DNA from 3 places in the Mesorhizobium sp. M0772 genome. Region 2 is predicted to be linked to each of the others. Evidence: predicted binding sites of a transcription regulator. Region 2 holds the regulator's gene; each other region holds the start of a gene.
What was found. The regulator PhoB, encoded in region 2, activates phosphate uptake and scavenging genes when phosphate is short. The targets are predictions, from matches to a motif close to TGTCATNNANCTGTCAT.
Positions count from the first base shown of each region.

Region 1: the regulator PhoB is predicted to act here: its motif matches at 4,475-4,491, upstream of NKI06_RS10305 (LTA synthase family protein).
Region 3: the regulator PhoB is predicted to act here: its motif matches at 3,426-3,442, upstream of NKI06_RS25785 (bifunctional 2',3'-cyclic-nucleotide 2'-phosphodiesterase/3'-nucleotidase).

Region 1 covers NZ_JAMYPB010000011.1:60,039-66,121, forward strand. Annotated here, with positions in the region: gene mltG (endolytic transglycosylase MltG) at 1-561, opposite strand, end outside; gene fabF (beta-ketoacyl-ACP synthase II) at 764-2,026, opposite strand; gene NKI06_RS10290 (acyl carrier protein) at 2,061-2,297, opposite strand; gene fabG (3-oxoacyl-[acyl-carrier-protein] reductase) at 2,519-3,256, opposite strand; gene fabD (ACP S-malonyltransferase) at 3,317-4,264, opposite strand; gene NKI06_RS10305 (LTA synthase family protein) at 4,512-6,083, shown strand, end outside.
Region 2 covers NZ_JAMYPB010000042.1:1,308-7,390, reverse strand. Annotated here, with positions in the region: gene pstC (phosphate ABC transporter permease subunit PstC) at 1-1,105, shown strand, start outside; gene pstA (phosphate ABC transporter permease PstA) at 1,102-2,418, shown strand; gene pstB (phosphate ABC transporter ATP-binding protein PstB) at 2,436-3,260, shown strand; gene phoU (phosphate signaling complex protein PhoU) at 3,301-4,005, shown strand; gene phoB (phosphate regulon transcriptional regulator PhoB) at 4,022-4,711, shown strand; gene NKI06_RS23310 (ROK family protein) at 4,742-5,977, opposite strand.
Region 3 covers NZ_JAMYPB010000051.1:36,581-42,663, forward strand. Annotated here, with positions in the region: gene NKI06_RS25780 (class I SAM-dependent methyltransferase) at 38-1,288, shown strand; gene NKI06_RS25785 (bifunctional 2',3'-cyclic-nucleotide 2'-phosphodiesterase/3'-nucleotidase) at 1,345-3,324, opposite strand; gene NKI06_RS25790 (NAD(P)/FAD-dependent oxidoreductase) at 3,466-4,731, opposite strand; gene NKI06_RS25795 (5-formyltetrahydrofolate cyclo-ligase) at 4,913-5,578, shown strand; gene NKI06_RS25800 (Lrp/AsnC family transcriptional regulator) at 5,575-6,048, opposite strand.

The DNA of each region.
Region 1 (6,083 bases), on a different contig from region 2:
GGCGGCCGGCATGTCGCCGGTCAGCGCATCCTGCTCGGCGATGCGCTGCAGCGCCTGCTCGACCGTCAGGCCCTCGGGAATGGTCAGCGAATACATCACCGACTTGCCGCTCTTCAGAAGCTCCATGATGTCGCGCATGGAGGCGCGCGGCTTTATCTCGTATTCGCCTGCCTTCAGCGCTGAATCATTGCCATAGACCCGCACGGCGATGCGGAAGATGCGGGCATCGCTGATCAGCCCACGCCGTTCGAGCTGGTCGGCAATATCCTGGACGCCGGTGCTCGGCTTGACCAGGAAGGTGTCGCCGGCCACCGACGGGCCCGGTTCGTTGAATGCCTGCTTGCCGAAATAGAGCGAAACGCCGGCGGCGAGGATCATCAACATCACCGCGGAGATGACGAAGTTCATGAACACGACGACTTGGCTGCGCGAGGCGCGCGAGCGCTTTGGTGGTGGTGTGCCGGCTTCCGGGCGCAAAGCTTCGGCCGCGGTCTTCGGCACGATCGGGCCGGTCTGCTGGTTTTGTCCGAATTGTCCGCTGCCGCCCGGATTGGTGTTCATTAGCGCCCTACCATCTGATCTCTGAGAGCGACCATGCGCCCGATTGGACGCACAGCGTGCCCTAACATTTCAAGCCTACGCATCGTGCTTTTAAAAAAAGCGCCTTCGGTTTCAGGCCGATGCGACGAATCCCCAGCGGCAGAGTAGGCTTGAATATGGCAAAATTGACGACAGACCGCTGGCGCGCCGGTCGATACCGCAATCAGCCTGTATAACGCTGGAATACCAGCGAAGCGTTGGTGCCGCCGAAGCCGAAGGAGTTGGACAGCGCCACGTCGACCTGGCGATGCCGTGGCGTGTTCGGAACAAGATCGATCGCGGTTTCGCGTTCCGGGTTGTCAAGATTGATGGTGGCTGGCGCGATGTTGTCTCTGATAGCGAGGATCGAAAAGATCGCCTCGGCGGCGCCCGCGGCACCCAGGAGATGGCCGATCGACGACTTGGTCGATGACATCGAGATTTTCGAGGCGGCGTTGCCGACCAGCCGCTCGACGGCGCCGAGTTCGATCGTGTCGGCCATGGTCGAGGTGCCGTGCGCGTTGATGTAGTCGACGTCGGCGGGCGTCAGCTTGGCCCGGTTCAGCGCCGCCGTCATGCAGCGGAAGGCGCCGTCGCCGTCTTCGGCCGGTGCAGTGATGTGATAGGCATCGCCGGTCAGGCCGTAGCCGGTGACCTCGGCATAGATCTTGGCGCCGCGCGCCTTGGCGTGTTCGAGTTCTTCCAGCACGACGACCCCGGCGCCCTCGCCCATGACGAAGCCGTCACGGTCGCGGTCATAGGGACGCGAGGCCTTCTCAGGCGTGTCGTTGCGGTCGGTGGACAGTGCCCGGCAAGCAGCGAAGCCGGCAAGCGATAGTCTGGTCACCGGCGATTCCGCGCCGCCGGCCAGCATCACGTCGGCATCGCCGAAGATGATCAGCCGGGCGGCATCGCCAATGGCGTGCGCGCCGGTCGAGCAGGCGGTGACGACGGCGTGGTTGGGGCCTTTCAGCCCATGCCGGATCGATACCTGGCCAGATACCAGGTTGATAATGTTGCCGGGAATGAAGAATGGACTGATACGGCGCGGTCCGCGCTCTTTCAGGATGATAGCGTTCTCGGCGATGCCCTCGAGGCCGCCAATGCCGGAGCCGATCATGACGCCGGTGGCGCAGCGCTCGGCTTCGGTGCTGGGCTCCCAGCCGGAATCCTTCAGCGCTTCGTCGGCGGCCGCAATCCCGTAAAGGATGAAGTCGCCGATCTTGCGCAGTTCCTTGGGCTCGAGCACGGCTTCGGGATTGAGCGTGCCGTTGGTGCCGTCACCGCGCGGAATGACGTGGGCTATCTTGCAGGCAAGATCTTCCACTTCGAACTCGGTGACGCGCTTGGCGGCGCTGCGGCCGGTCAGAAGTTCCTTCCAGCTGTGCTCGAAGCCCATGCCGAACGGCGAAACCAGGCCAAGGCCCGTGACGACGACACGCCTCATCGCAGGTCCTCCCCGGTGATGACTGCGGATATTGTCAGGCCGAAGCCTTGTCGATGTACTTCACGGCATCGCCGACGGTCAGGATGGTCTCGGCCGCATCGTCCGGGATCTCGACGCCGAACTCTTCTTCGAAGGCCATGACGAGTTCGACCGTGTCGAGGCTGTCCGCGCCCAGATCATCGATGAAGCTCGCCTGCTCCGTCACCTTGTCGGCATCGACGCCAAGATGTTCGATGACGATCTTCTTGACGCGCTCTGCGGTGTCACTCATTTGGGGCATCCTCGTCTTTTGTTTGTCTGTCTTCGTTAGCGGGCAGAATGCCGCTAATCAAGCTGAAAGATGGTCCTGCCGGAAACGCAACGATGCCGGACCGGTTTTTGCCCGAACCGCCGGGTTGCGGGCCGCATTACACGAAAAATGGCTGAGGTCCAAGGCGAAATGGTCTCTTTTCACAAGCCGGCCATGTCTTCTTATCACCCGGCAGTATCCCGTCAGATCATGGCCATGCCGCCGTTGACATGGATGGTCTGGCCGGTGACGTAGGCTGCCTCGTTGGAGGCGAGATAGGCGACGGCCGACCCCACTTCAACACTCGTGCCCATGCGGCGCGTCGGGATCGCGGCCATTATCGCGTCTTTCTGCTTGTCGTTGAGCTTGTCGGTCATGGCCGATTCGATAAAGCCCGGGGCGACGCAGTTGACGGTGATGTTGCGGGTGGCGATCTCCTGCGCCAGCGACTTGGAAAAGCCGATCATGCCGGCCTTGGAGGCGCAATAATTGGTCTGGCCAGGATTGCCGGTGACGCCGACCACCGAGGTGATGTTGATGATGCGGCCATGGCGGCGGCGCATCATCGGATGGGTCAGCTCGCGGGTCAGCCGGAACACGGCGGTGAGGTTCACCTCCAGCACGCTGTCCCAATCCGCGTCCGCCATGCGCACGAACAGGCCGTCCTTGGTGATGCCGGCATTGTTGACCAGTATGTCGACGCCTTCGAGTTCGGCTTCGGCCTTCTGACCAAGCGCCTTGACCTCGTCACGGTCGGCAAGATTGGCCGGGAACAGCTTTACCCGGTCGCCGAGTTCGCCGGCCAGGGTCTCCAGTTTCTCGATGCGGGTGCCGTGCAGGCCGACAATGGCGCCTTGCGCATGCAGCACCCGGGCAATCGCCTCGCCAATGCCGCCGGATGCGCCGGTGACGAGCGCCTTGCGGCCGGTCAGTTCGAACATTTTCGTCTCCTGATCTTAAGAGAACACCCTTCCCACGGGAGGGGTTGAATCGCCAGTGGATTATGCAAGCGCGGCCAGCGCCGCCTCGACATCGGCCGGCGTTCCGACGGCTGACGTGGCGATGTCGCGGTTGATCCGCCGCGCCAGGCCGGAAAGCACCTTGCCGGCGCCGATCTCAAAGAGCGTGGCGACGCCATTGGCGCCGAACCACTCCACCGTTTCGCGCCAGCGCACGCGGCCGGTGATCTGCTCGACCAGGCGGCGCGCGATCTCGTCGGGGTCGCTGGTCGGGACTACAGTGACGTTGGAGACGACGGGCACCACCGGTGCATTCTTGGTCACGCCGGCCAGCGCCTCGCGCATGACATCGGCCGCCGGCGCCATCAGCGCCGAATGGAAGGGGGCCGAGACCTGCAGCATCAGCGCCCGCTTCGCGCCCTTTTCGGTGCACAGTTTCGCGGCGAGTTCCACCGCCGCCCTTGCGCCGGAGATCACCAGCTGGCCGCCGCCATTGTCGTTGGCGATCTGGCAGACTTTGCCGGATCCCGTTGCGGCCTCGGTGCAAGCGGCTTCGACGTCGGGCTGTTCCAGTCCGATGATCGCCGCCATGGCGCCCTCGCCGGCCGGCACCGCCGCCTGCATGGCGTTGCCGCGGATGCGCAGCAGCCGGGCGGCATCGGCGACCGAAACGAAACCGGCCGCGGCAAGGGCGGAATATTCGCCGAGCGAATGACCGGCAACGTAGGCAACCTTGTCCTTCAGCGAAAAGCCGCGCGCTTCCAGCGAGCGGATCGCCGCCAGCGAGACCGCCATCAGCGCCGGCTGGGCATTGGCAGTCAGGGTCAGCGCCTCTTCCGGGCCTTCCCAGATCAGTTTCGACAGCTTTTCGCCCAGCGCATCATCGACTTCCTCGAACACCCTGCGTGCCTCGGGGAAGGCGTCGGCGAGGTCCTTCCCCATGCCGACAGCCTGGCTGCCCTGTCCCGGAAAGGTGAATGCGACGGCCATTTGGGCGCTCTCCAGCGGCTGATTTTTCCTGCCTGTGACGCAAGGCGGACCGCCAAGTCAAGCCCGGAGGCGGCATTTCGGCTCTCGCTTGAACCGGAGCTGACCTCGAGTCCCTGTTCCCAAAGGCTTTTTGCCGATCACACCTGATGAAAACCGCTCACGAATCGTTTGCTGGCTCTTCTTATTTTCGCCACAGGCGCTAGCTTTTGCATGACAGTTCTATGACAGAACGGTGGCGCGAGTGGAAATGCGCGTTGCTTGGGCCGGGGGAAGAGACGTGGCTAGGATCAGGAAGGGCGCGGCCGTACCAGCGCCACAGTTCTTGGAAGACGATCCGTCCACCGGCTACCTGCCGGGGCGCAGATGGCCGGTCATCCGCTACGGTCTGGTCACGCTGCTTGCCTCCGCCATCCTGGTGTTCGCCATCGAATGGATCGTGCGCGGCGACTTCTTCGGCACAGTCGACTTCTTCCTGCAGCCATTCAAGCCGGGCTGGACCACCATCATTGTCTTTGCATTGGTGCTGATGGGACTGGACGCCGTGCTTGGCCGCAGTCACCAGAGCCTGATGATCGTGGCGCCGCTGACGCTGGCGCTGGCCTTTGTCGGGCATCAGAAGTCGCATTATCTCGGCGATCCGCTCTACCCAACCGATTTTCTTTATTCGCGCCAGATCATGGCACTGATGCCGCTCCTGGTGCGCGAGCGGCCCTGGACGGCGCTCGCCATGGCGGTCGGCATCGTCGCCGGCCTGTCGCTGCTGATCTATGGCTGGCGGTTGTGGCGCCGCAAGGTTCCGATCCTCAGCCGCAAAGGGCGGCTGGCGCGGCTGACGCTGGCAGTGCCGCTGCTCGCCTTCTTCGTCTCGATCATGGACTACGCCACCTTCTCGTGGACCCGCGACCGGCTGCAGATCATCCCGATCATGTGGGACCAGAAGGAGAACTACGCCTCCAACGGGTTTGCGCTGGCCTTCGCGCTCAACGTGCCGATGGCGCATGTCTCGGCGCCGGCGGGCTATTCCGACAAGGCGATCGACGCGATCGACAGGCCTGATGTGGCGGCCTCGGTACCGGATGAGAAACCCGACATCATCGTGGTGATGAGCGAATCTTTCTGGGATCCGACCAAGCTGCCCGGCGTCACAATCACGCCTGACCCGATCCCCAATGTGCGGGCGCTGCGTTCCGGCTATATGTTCTCGCCGGAATTCGGCGGCATGACCGCCAACATCGAATTCGAGGCGCTGACCGGCTTTTCCAATGCCTTCCTGCCGGCGGGCTCGATCCCCTATCAGCAATATGTGCGCACGCCGACGCCGTCGCTGGCGACCTTCCTGAAAAGCGAGGGATACCGGGCGCGCGCCATCCATCCGGGCACCAACTGGTTCTGGAACAGGGGCGCCGTCTATGCCGATTTCGGCTTCAACGATTTCCGCTCGGAAGAGACGCTGCCGCCACTGGAAAAGCGCGGGCCGCTGGCTTCCGATGCCTCGATGACCGACGAGATCATCGCAGAGGCCGACGCCAGCGAGCGGCCGGTGTTCTTCTTCGCCGTCAGCCTGCAGAACCACGGTCCCTACGAGCCGTACCGCTATTACAATCCGACCCACAAGGTCGCGGCGCCGATCAGCACATGGGCGCGGGAATCGCTGCTCAGCTACGCCGAAGGCTCCGCCGATGCCGACCGTGGCCTCGAACGATTGATCGAATGGGCGAAGAAGCGCGAGCGGCCGACGGTCATCGCCTTCTTCGGCGACCATCTGCCGCCGCTCGGCCCCGTCTATGTCGAAACCGGTTACCTGAAAGACAATGTCGCG
Region 2 (6,083 bases):
GCAGCCGCTGCTCGCCGCCAAGGGCGTGGCACTGGCCAGCGACACCCAGGACTATATGATTCCGATCGCGGTCGAGGCGAACCAGGTCCAGGACCGGCTCGGCCTGTTCAGCGCCGTGCTGACCTTCGCGCTGTCGGTCGCCGGCGCCTTCTATGCGCTGAGGCAGATCGCGCCGCGCGCCAGGGCGCGCAACAATGTCGAGAAGCTGATGCTGTGGGGGCTGCTTGCGGCCTCGACCATCGCCATCCTGACCACGGTCGGCATCGTGCTGTCGATGCTGTTCCAGACCATCACCTTCTTCGAGAGCGTGTCGCCGATGAGCTTCTTCTTCGGCACGGTGTGGGATCCGCGTTTCGCCGCCGCCGGTTCCGGCGGCAGCCAGGGTCAGTTCGGCCTGATCCCGCTTCTCGCCGGCACGCTCTACATCGCCGCCGTCGCCCTTCTGGTGGCAGTGCCGGTCGGGCTGATGTCGGCGGTCTACATGTCCGAATATGCCTCGCGCGGTGTGCGCTCGGTGGTCAAGCCGGCGTTGGAACTGCTGGCCGGCATTCCGACCATCGTCTACGGCATCTTCGCCGTTGTCACGCTCGGACCGTTCTTGCGCGACCTGTCGGCGGCACTCACCGGCGGCTCGCCCTTCATCCAGGGCCAGAGCATCTTCACCGCCGGTCTGGTGATGGGCGTCATGCTGATCCCGGTCGTGTCCTCTTTGTCCGACGACATCATCACCGCGGTGCCGCGCGCAATGCGTGACGGCTCGCTCGGCCTCGGCGCCACGCGCTCCGAGACGATCAAGCGGGTGATCCTGCCGGCGGCACTGCCCGGCATCGTCGGCGCCATCCTGTTGACGGCGTCGCGCGCCATCGGCGAGACGATGATCGTCGTGCTGGCGGCGGGCGTCGCCGCCAATCTGACGGCCAATCCGTTCGAGGCGATGACGACCATCACCGTCAAGATCGTCAACCAGCTGACCGGCGATCTCGAGTTCAACTCGCCGCAGACGCTGGTCGCCTTCGCGCTCGGCCTGACGCTGTTCGCGCTGACGCTGGTGATGAACATCGTCGCCCTCTACATCGTGCGCAAGTACCGGGAGCAGTACGAATGACCGACATCCCCCTGGACACGATGGCGGGTGCCGTCGCGCGTCCGCGCCGCGACATCGGGCTGAAGGCGCGCTATGCCGCCGAACGCCGGTTCCGCATCTATGGCGTGATTGCGATCTCGGTGGGCCTGGCGTTCCTGGCCATCATGCTGATCACCATCGTCTCGAAAGGCTACACCGCCTTCTGGCAGACGACGGTGACGCTGCCGGTCACCTTCGACGAGAAGGTGATCGATCCCTCCGGCAAGCGCGCCACCGACCCTACCGTGCTGATCAAGGCGAACTATCCCAAGCTCGCCGAAAACGCGCTGGTGGCCAGGCTCGGCATCGATCCGGCCAACAAGCCGATGATGCTGAAGCTCAAGGGCTTCCTGTCGGAAGGCGCCCGCGTCCAGCTGCGCGACATCGTCTCCGCCGATCCGTCGGTGATCGGCAGGACGCGTGACGTCGACATCCTGGCTGCCGCGAACCTCGACTCGGCCTTCAAGGGTCAGATCGACCTCGGCGTCGATGAAGCGCGCCGCAAGGTGTCCAACCAGCAGATCGACTGGATGAACAAGCTTAAAGCCGACGGCGTGATGGCCGAGCATTTCAACACCGGCCTGTTCACCTATGGCGCCTCCAGCCGGCCCGAAACGTCGGGCATGGGCGTGGCGATCATCGGCTCGTTCTACATGATGGTGATCGTGCTGTTGCTGGCGCTGCCGATCGGCGTCGCCGCCTCGATCTATCTCGAGGAATTCGCCAAGAAGAACCGCTTCACCGACCTGATCGAGGTCAACATCAACAATCTCGCGGCGGTGCCGTCGATCGTCTTCGGTCTGCTTGGCCTTGCCGTGTTCATCAACTTCCTCGGCATGCCGCGCTCGGCTTCCTTCGTCGGCGGCCTGGTGCTGACCTTGATGACATTGCCGACCATAATCATCGCCACGCGCGCCGCCCTCGCCGCGGTGCCGCCGTCGATCCGCTCGGCGGCCCTAGGTCTCGGCGCCTCCAAGATGCAGATGGTGTTCCATCACATCCTGCCGCTTGCCGCCCCAGGCATCCTTACCGGCACCATCATCGGCCTGGCGCGTGCGCTCGGCGAGACAGCACCGCTGCTCTTGATCGGCATGGTCGCTTTCGTCGCCGATTATCCGGCGACGCCTTTCGATCCGGCGACCGCGCTGCCGGTTCAGATCTATATGTGGGCAAACGAGGCTGAGCGCGCTTTTGTCGAGCGCATGTCCGGCGCCATCATCATCCTGCTCGTCTTCCTCATGGCCATGAACATCACCGCGATCGTGCTCCGGCGCCGGTTCGAGCGGCGCTGGTAGAAAAAAGGCAATTTGGTATGAACATCATGACCGAACAGTCCCTTGAGCATGCAGTGGGCGACAAAATGAACGCCAAGTCGAACGAAGTCATCAAGATGCGCGGCGACAAGGTCGGCGTCTTCTACGGCGAGAAGCAGGCGTTGTTCGACGTCAATCTCGACGTCCGCCAGAACCAGGTGACGGCGCTGATCGGCCCGTCCGGCTGCGGCAAGTCGACCTTCCTGCGCTGCCTCAACCGCATGAACGACACCATCGATTCGGCGCGGGTGACCGGCAAGATCACGCTCGATGAAGACGACATCTACGACAAGAACATCGATGTCGTCGAACTGCGCGCACGCGTCGGCATGGTGTTCCAGAAACCCAATCCGTTCCCGAAGTCGATCTACGAGAACGTCGCCTACGGCCCGCGCATCCATGGGCTGGCCAAGCGCAAGTCCGACATGGACCAGATCGTCGAGCAGAGCCTGAAGAAGGCGGCGATCTGGAACGAGGTCAAGGACCGCCTGCAGGAGCCCGGCACCGGCCTGTCCGGCGGCCAGCAGCAGCGCCTGTGCATCGCGCGCGCCATCGCCGTGTCGCCGGAGGTGATCCTGATGGATGAGCCCTGCTCGGCGCTTGATCCGATCGCCACCGCCCGTGTCGAGGAGTTGATCGACGAACTGCGCCAGAACTACACGATCGTCATCGTCACCCACTCGATGCAGCAGGCGGCGCGCGTGTCGCAGCGCACGGCGATGTTCCATCTCGGCTATCTCGTCGAGGAGGGCGCAACCGACAAGATGTTCACCAACCCCGACGACAAGCGCACCCAGGATTACATTACCGGCCGCTTCGGCTGAGCCTCCGGCGGGTGAATTTTCAGGCACGAGGACCAAGATCATGGGTGAACATACCGTCGCCTCCTTCGATGAAGAGCTCGGGCAGATCAGCAAGCTGATCCGCGACATGGGCGATCTGGCAGGCTCGATGGTCAGCGGCTCGACCAGGGCGCTGCTCAATTCGGACAATGCGCTGGCACAGCGTGTCGTTTCCGACGACGCCATCATGGATGCGCGCCAGCGCGAACTGGACGACCGCGCCATCACGCTGATCGCCAAGCGCCAGCCGATGGCCAACGATCTGCGCGCCGTGGTCGGCTCGATCCGCATGGCGGGCGACCTCGAGCGCATCGGCGATCTCGCCAAGAACATCGCCAAACGCGTCGGCACCGTGGGCTTGAGCGTCACGCCGCGCGACTTCTCGCACTCCATCGATGCCATGGCGCAACTGGTGCTGATCCAGGTGCAAGGCGTCGTCGAGGAATATGCCGCCACCGATGCGGCAGCTCTTGCAAAACTCAGGAATGACGACGAGCGCATCGACGTCAAATACACGTCCGTGTTTCGTGAGCTTTTGACCTACATGATGGAAGACCCTCGCAACATCACCGCCTGCACGCATCTCTTGTTCTGCGCCAAGAATCTTGAGCGCATCGGCGATCATGTCACCAACATCGCCGAAAATGCGTATTATGTGCTGACCGGCCAGCAATTGCCCGCCAATCGTCCGAAGCAGGACGAGACGGCGATGGCCACGCCGGCCTGATGAGGGTGAACTGCCTATGATCGCGCCACGCATCATGGTCGTGGAGGACGAGGAGCCGCTGGGCGTGCTCCTCCGCTACAACCTCGAATCCGAAGGCTATCAGGTCGAGGTGGTGACACGCGGCGACGAGGCCGAGATCCGCCTGCAGGAAAACGTGCCCGATCTCCTGGTGCTCGACTGGATGGTGCCCGCTGTTTCCGGCATCGAGCTCTGCCGGCGGCTTAGAGTGCGGCCCGAAACCGAGCGGCTGCCGATCATCATGCTGACCGCGCGCGGTGAGGAAAGCGATCGCGTGCGCGGCCTGTCCACCGGTGCCGACGACTATCTGGTCAAGCCATTCTCGACGCCGGAGTTCATGGCGCGCGTGAAGGCGCTGCTGCGCCGGGCCAAGCCGGAAGTGCTGTCCAGCGTGCTCAAGGTCGGCGACATCGTGCTCGACCGCGAGTCGCACCGTGTCTACCGCAAGAAGAGCGAGATCAGGCTCGGACCGACCGAGTTCCGGCTGCTCGAATTCATGATGCGCCATCCCGGCCGCGTGTTCTCGCGCAGCCAACTGCTCGACAATGTCTGGGGCGAGACGATCTATATCGACGAGCGAACCGTCGACGTCCATGTCGGGCGCTTACGCAAAGCGGTCAACAACGGCCGCATGCCGGATGTCATCCGTACCATTCGCGGCGCCGGCTACGCGATCAGGGAAGACTAGGATGCTGCGCGTCGCGCCGTTGCCGGCCATTCAGGCGACATGCTTGCCGGATTTGGCCTGAATGCCCGGCGCGAAAATCTCCTGATCGACGAAGCCGAGCGCGCGCATGGCACAGCCTTCGCGGATCAGCGGCAGCTCGTTGGGCTCGGTGTCGAAGGAGATCGACTTCGAGTGCTGGCCGCCGGCGGTCTGGGCGATCGCTTCGCGCAATGCCGGCTCGATCAGGTCGAAGGCGGCGGCGCTGACGCCAACCATGGCGACAGGCGCCGGGTCGATCAGCGCAAACAGGCTGCCGAGGCCGAAGCCGAGCGCCTCACCGGCCTTGCGATAGGCTTCGCGCTCCGGGCCATCGGTTTCGCGGGCGCGCGCGGCGAGTGCGCGCATATCAGCGTCGCCGATATCGACCGGCTCGGCATCTTCGCTCATCATTTTGGCGCTGCGCCAGATGGCGTAGTTTCCGGCATAGGCCTCGACGCAGCCGCGCCGCCCGCAGCGGCAGAGCGCGCCGCCCGGACGGTGGATCATGTGGCCGAACTCGCCGCCCGAGGAATGGGTGCCGGTGAACAGTTCGCCTTTCAGCACCAGCCCCATGCCGATGCCGTGCGACAAGAGGATCGCGATGAAATTGTCGCGGTAGCGCTCGGGCTGGCGCCATTGCAGGGCCACCGCCATCATATTGCAGTCGTTCTCCATGGTGGCAGGAATGCCGAATTCCGCTTCCAACATGTCGGCGAAGGCAATGTCGGTCAGTGGCGTGATTGGCGACCACAGCATGGCCCGCGCCTGCGAATCGGTGATGCCCTGGATGCCCATGGCAATGCGGGCGATGCTCTGGACATCGAGGTCCGGGTCCGCGAGACGCCGCCCGACGATTGCTACGCATTCGCCGATCAGCTCGTCGCGCGGCATGGTCAGCGTGTCGAGCCGGCGCTGTTCTTCCGCGACCACCTGGCCGGCATAGTCGATGACGGTGACGGAGAGGAAGTTCAGCGACAGCACCACGGTCATGACCGCCGCCGCTTCCGGGTTGAGGCCAAGGCCGACCTGCGGCCGGCCGCGTTTCAGCGAGCCGGTCTCGCCAGGCTTGCCTTCAATCAGGATGCCTTCTTGAATTAGATCAGACGAGATTGCCGATATCGTCGAATGGCTGAGGCCGGTGGTCGCCGCAATCTCGGTCCGCGACGGCTGGCCGGCCCGGCGCACGGCCGAAATCACCATCGCACGGTTGCGACGGCGCAGATCGTCGTGGCGGATCCCAACCGACATTTGTTTCCTCCCGGCCTCCTCGCGCCTCATGATAGTGAAGGCGTTCGACGGCACCAGCCAAATATTGGCAGACGCCGGCAGCCCTGTCATTGTTTATTGCGGAGCT
Region 3 (6,083 bases), on a different contig from region 2:
CTTGCGCCGCCCCCGCGGAAGTCCAGGGGGGTGTGAGATGGCTGTCAGGGAATACAAAGGCATCGGCGACGCCATCAGGCTGGACGAACTCAATTTCGCCGAGATCGTCAAGGGCCTGCCGGCCAAGGCGCGCATGGTGCTATCGGCGGCGATGAAATTGCCGCGCGGTTCGCTGAAGGTGAGGATGCCGGATGGCCGGGCGGTGCTTGTCGGCGGCAACGGACCCGGGCCGGATGCCGAGCTGGTGTTGAAGAACTGGCGCCTGCCCGGCCGTGCCTTTTCCGGCGGCACCATCGGCGTTGCCGAATCCTACATGGACGGCGACTGGGAAAGCCCTGATGTAACCAGCTTCCTCGAACTGTTCGTCGTCAACTCGGCCGTTGGGGAACGCATTGCCGGCGGCGCCAACTGGCTCATCAACACGGTCCAGCGCATCCGCCACTGGTTCAACGAAAACACCCGCACAGGCTCGAAGCGCAACATCTCGGCGCATTACGATCTCGGCAACGCCTTCTACAAGCAATGGCTCGATCCCAGCATGACCTATTCGTCGGCGCTCTATGCGACCGGCGCCAACGACCTGGAAAGCGCTCAGGCCGCCAAGTACCGCGCGCTGGCCAAGGATACCGGCATCGGCAAGAAGGACCATGTGCTCGAGATCGGCTGCGGCTGGGGCGGTTTTGCCGAATTTGCCGCGCGCGAGATCGGCTGCCGCGTCACCGGCCTGACCATCAGCCGCGAACAGCACGATTTTGCCAAGGCGCGCATCCAGAAGGCGGGACTGTCTGACAAGGTCGACATCAAGCTGCAGGATTACCGAGACGAAACGGGCACTTACGACCGCATCGCCTCAATCGAGATGTTCGAGGCGGTCGGCGAAAAATATTGGCCGGTATTTTTCGGCAAGATGAAGGCGTGCTTGAGGCCCGGCGGCACCGCCGGCCTGCAGATCATCACCATCAACGAGGCCGCCTACGACACCTATCGGGGGCGGCCGGATTTCATCCAGCGCTATGTCTTCCCGGGCGGCATGCTGCCGACGCCGTCGATCCTGAAGACGCTGGGCAGCGACCATGGCCTTTCCCATCTGCGCGAGCGCGTCTTTCCGGACGACTATGCCCGCACGCTTGCCGAATGGCGCAACCGCTTCTGGGCGTCGTGGGAAAAGATCGTCCCGCTCGGCTTCGACGACCGCTTCAAGAAGCTTTGGGAATTCTATCTCCACTATTGCGAAGCCGGCTTTAGAGCCAGCTACATCGACGTGCGCCAGGTGGTCTACAAGGCCTGATCCGAAGCGTGATTGAGCGGGCGTATGCCCGCTTCCCTGTTAGCTGCGCGTTTGCCTCAAAGCAGGATGCGATACTTCGCAAACCCGGATTCGCCCTCGCCGGCCGGCTCGATCTTGAGCGATTTCACTCCCGATATAAAATCCTTCGCTTTGGGCCCGGTCTCGAACACGACAGTGGTGCCGGGCAGCGGCGTGAACGACCAATTGTCGTCGGCCGAGGGGTTGATCGTGCCTTCGCTGACGACGTAGCGCACGATCACGTCGCGGTTGGTGTCCGGCGCCTCGTAGATGATCTTCGAGGGATTGATGTCGGGGAAATTGCCGCCACCGCCGGCGCGGTAATTGTTGGTGGCGACGACGAATTTCGCTGCCGGATCAATAGGCTTGCCGTCGAAGCTGAGGCCGACGATGCGGTTCGAGCCGGCATTGGCGACGCCACCCTTGGCATCGTATTTTGGCGGCTGCGACAGGTCTATTCTGTAGCTGACGCCATCGATCACATCGAAATTGTAGGACGGGAATTCGGTGTCGATGAGCGCCTGGTCGGCCTTGCCCGGCTCGATCTTCCTGAAAATGCCGGCCGACATTTCCAGCCATTCCTTCACTTGCGCGCCGGTGATTTCGACGGCGCGCACCGTGTTCGGATAGAGATAGAGGTCGGCGACGTTCTTGATGGCGATGTCGCCCACCGGCACGTCGGTATAGTAGTCGGCGCCGTTGCGCCCGCCGGCCTTGAAGGGTGCTGCCGCCGACAGCAGCGGCACATCCTTCCACTGCGTGCTTTTTAATATGTCCTTGAGGTACCAGCTCTGCGCCTGGTTGACGATCTGCACCGACGGATCGTCGGCGACCAGCGCGAAATAGGAATAGAGCGGCGCCGAGGTCTTGCCGACCGGTCGGCGGACATAGGCAAGTGTCGCCTCATGGTCCGCCTTCAGCGCATCGACGACGCGCTGGTCGTCCGCCACCGTCGGCTTGTTTGCCTTGTCGACGCGCTCGTAGATCGGCCTTGCCTCAGATGTGGCCGAGGCTACGCGCCATTTCGATCCGTCCCGTTCCAGAAGCAGATCGATCAGTCCCATATGCGAGCCCCAGAAACCGCCCATCACGGCGGGCTTGCCCTGCAGCGTGCCTTTCTCTGTGTCGACGCCTTCGAGCGCCTGAAAATCCTTCTTGCCGGGGAAGACGAGATGCTGATGGCCGGTGAACACCGCATCGATGCCTTCGACGCCGGCGACGAAGAAGGAGGCGTTCTCCATGCCGTCGCCCTGCTTGATATCGATGCCGGAATGCGAGAGCGCGATGACGATGTCGGCGCCCTCCTCCTTGATCTGCGGCACCCATGCCCTGGCCGCCTCGACGATGTCGCGCGTCCTGACATTGCCTTTCAGGTTCTTCAGGTCCCAGACCATGATCTGCGGCGGCACGAAGCCGATGATGCCGATCTTGATCGGCTGCTCGGCGCCCGACCCGTCCTTGATCTTCTTGTCGAGGATGACATAGGGCTTGAGGTAGAGCTTGTCGTCGCGCGGGTTGGCGGCAAGCTCGGTGCCGCGGATCAGATTGGCACAGACGAAGGGGAAATTGGCTCCGGCCAGCACCTTGTCGAGGAACGACAGGCCGTAATTGAACTCGTGATTGCCGAGCGTCGAGCATTCATAGCCCAGCAGGTTCATGCCCTTCGTGATCGGATGCAGATCGCCGTCCTTGAGGCCCTTCTCATAGGCGATGTAATCGCCCATCGGATTGCCCTGCAAAAGATCGCCATTGTCGATCAGCATCGCATTGATGGCTTCCTTGCGCACCGCCGCGATCAGTGAGGCCGTCCGCGACAGGCCCATCGTGTCGTTGGCTTTGTCTGCGTAGTAGTCGTAAGGCAGCACATTCACATGGATGTCGGTGGTCTCCATGATCCTCAGATGCGCCTGATTGGCCTGCGCGCGGGCGGAAAACGGATGCAGCATGATGAGCGCCCCGCTGGCGGCCGCACCGGCAAGCAAACTACGGCGGGAGACGGGGTAGTTGAGATGCGGCATTGGTTTTCCTTCCCAGCGACGTGACAAGATCCCGGCCCCGGGCGGAAGCTTCGCGCCGAAAACCGGCCATGTCCATCGGGAAGTCAGTCGATCAGCAAAAGGCGACGGCTGGATGAATATCCTTGGCCGCGGTTGAGAACCTCAGCCCTTGTCGTCATCGCCCTGGGTAATCAGCCGCGCGCTGCGCTGGCCGGTGAAATAGATCCATAGCCAGCTAAGCGACACCGAGAGCCGGTTGCGAAAACCGATCAGGAAGTAGATATGCGCCACGCCCCACAGCCACCAGGCAAGCCATCCCGTGAGCTTGATCCGGCCGAAATCGATCGCGGCTGCCCACTTGCCGATCGTCGCCAGGTCGCCGGCATGTTTGTAGCGGAAAGGGCGCGGCGCGCTATCGCCGGCCAGCCGCGCCTTGATCGTCGCGGCAACATGCTTGCCCTCCTGCTTGGCGGAGGGCGCCACGCCTGGCACCGGCTTGCCGTCCGGCCGCAAGACATGCGCTGTGTCGCCAATGACGAAGATCTCCGGACTGTTCGGCACGGTCAGATCGGGCTCGACCATTACCCTGCCCGCCCGGTCCACCGGCGCGCCCAGCCACTCTCCCGCGCGCGAAGCCGCTACGCCGGCGGCCCACAGGATGGTTCGCGCCGGCAGATGCGTATCGCCAAAGACGACGCCTTCGGCATCGAGGCGCGTGACGGCGCGGCCAAGCTCGACCGTGACGCCCCGCCGCTCCAGCGCCTTGCGCGCATAGTCGGACAGCTTTGGCGCGAAATTGGCGAGGATCCTGTCTCCGGCCTCGACCAGCACCACACGCGCCTCACGCGTGTCGATGTTGCGGAATTCGCCGCGCAGCGTTTCATGCGCGAGTTCGACAATGGTGCCGGCAAGCTCCACGCCGGTCGGGCCGCCGCCGACGGTGACCAGTGTCAGCAGTGCCTGGCGCTTGGCCGGATCGGTCTCGCGCTCGGCCTGCTCGAAGGCGAGCAGGATGCGCCGGCGAATGGTGGTTGCATCTTCAAGCGTCTTCAGCCCGGGCGCGAAAGGCTCCCATTCGTCGTGGCCGAAATAAGCATGACGCGCGCCGGTGGCGAGCACCAGCGTGTCGTAGGGAACAGAACTGCCGTCCTCAAGCAGCACGCGTTTGCCTGGACGGTCGACGCCGGTGACGTTGCCGAGCAGGGTCGTCACGTCCTCGCGCTTGCGCAGCAGATGACGGATCGGCCAGGCAACTTCCGAGGTCGCCAGCGAGGTGGTCGCCACCTGGTAGAGCAGCGGCTGGAAAAGGTGATGGTTGCGCTTGTCGATCATGGTGATGCGCACGGGTGCGCCAGCCAGCGCCCGCGTGAGTTCGAGACCGCCGAACCCTGCGCCGACGACAACGACATGATGGCTGGTTTCACTCATCGCATTCACCCCTGTTTGTCTCCCTTTATCTAGTGATTTTTGTGCACCGCAACAATGTCGCGGCGCGCTAGACTGCCGCGCGTAAGGCTGCCCAGGACTCGTCGCCGGATGTCGCGAATGCCTATGTCGGCAAGCATGGACGGGTATAGCCTTGCAGGGGCTGGAACCACGGGAGTGAAGCATGGCCAACGACGATGACAAAGATGGCAAAGGGCGGGCGCAATATTATTCGCCGCCTTGCTTCATGCACGAACTCGATCCGGAATTTCGCGCGCCATTGACCGACTGGACCGATGTGCGCCGTTGGCGCAAGGCCGAGCGCGAGCGTCTGATCGCGGCACGGTTGGCGGTTTCCGCCGATGCGCGGGTGGCGATGTCGCGGGCTATCGCCGAAGGGCTCGACGCGGCCATCGGCGACATTGCCGGCCGCATGGTCAGCCTCTATTGGCCGTTTCGCGGCGAGCCGGACCTGCGGCCGTGGATGGCGTCGATCAACGAACGCGGCGGCCGCACGGCGCTGCCCATCGTGATCGAGAAAGGCCAGCCGCTGATCTTCCGCGCTTATGTACCCGGCGACCGGCTGGAAAAAGGCATCTGGAACATCCCGATCCCGGCCGAAGGCGAGCCGGTGCTGCCCGACATCGTCATCTCGCCGATCGTCGGCATCGACCGGCGAAACTACCGCCTGGGCTATGGCGGTGGCTTCTTCGACCGCACGCTGGCTGCCATGCCGTTCAAGCCATTGGTCATCGGAGTCGGCTACGAACTGCAGCGCATAGCCACCATCTACCCGCAGCCGCACGATATTCCGATGGATAGGCTGGTGACCGAGGCTGCTCAGGGCTAAGCCAGTTCCGGCTTCATGCCCATGGCGGTCCGGTCGACGATCTCGCGCAAGGCAAACGACGAATTGATCTTGGTCACATGCGGCATCGCCGACAGCCACTCCTTGTGGATGCGCTCATAGTCGACCAGATCCTTGGCGGCGATGCGCAGGATATAGTCGTATTCGCCCGACATCAGGTGGCACGACAGCACATTGGGGCAGCGCTTGATCGCCGCCTCGAAATCCGACAGCGTCTTTTCGAACTGTCCCGACAGCGATATGTGCACGATCGCCGTCATCTGGTGGCCGAGCGCGGCATTCGAAAGCCTGGCATGATAGCCGCGGATGGTGCCGGATTTCTCCAGATTGTCGAGCCGGCGCGAACAGGCCGATTGCGACAGCCCGACCCTTTCGGCGAGCGCCGCATTGGGTATTCGCCCATCCTTCTGCAGTGCCTCGAGAATGGCGATATCGATCCTGTCGAGCGGCATTTCTCGTGATTCCTGCGAAGTTTCCTTGATTTCGC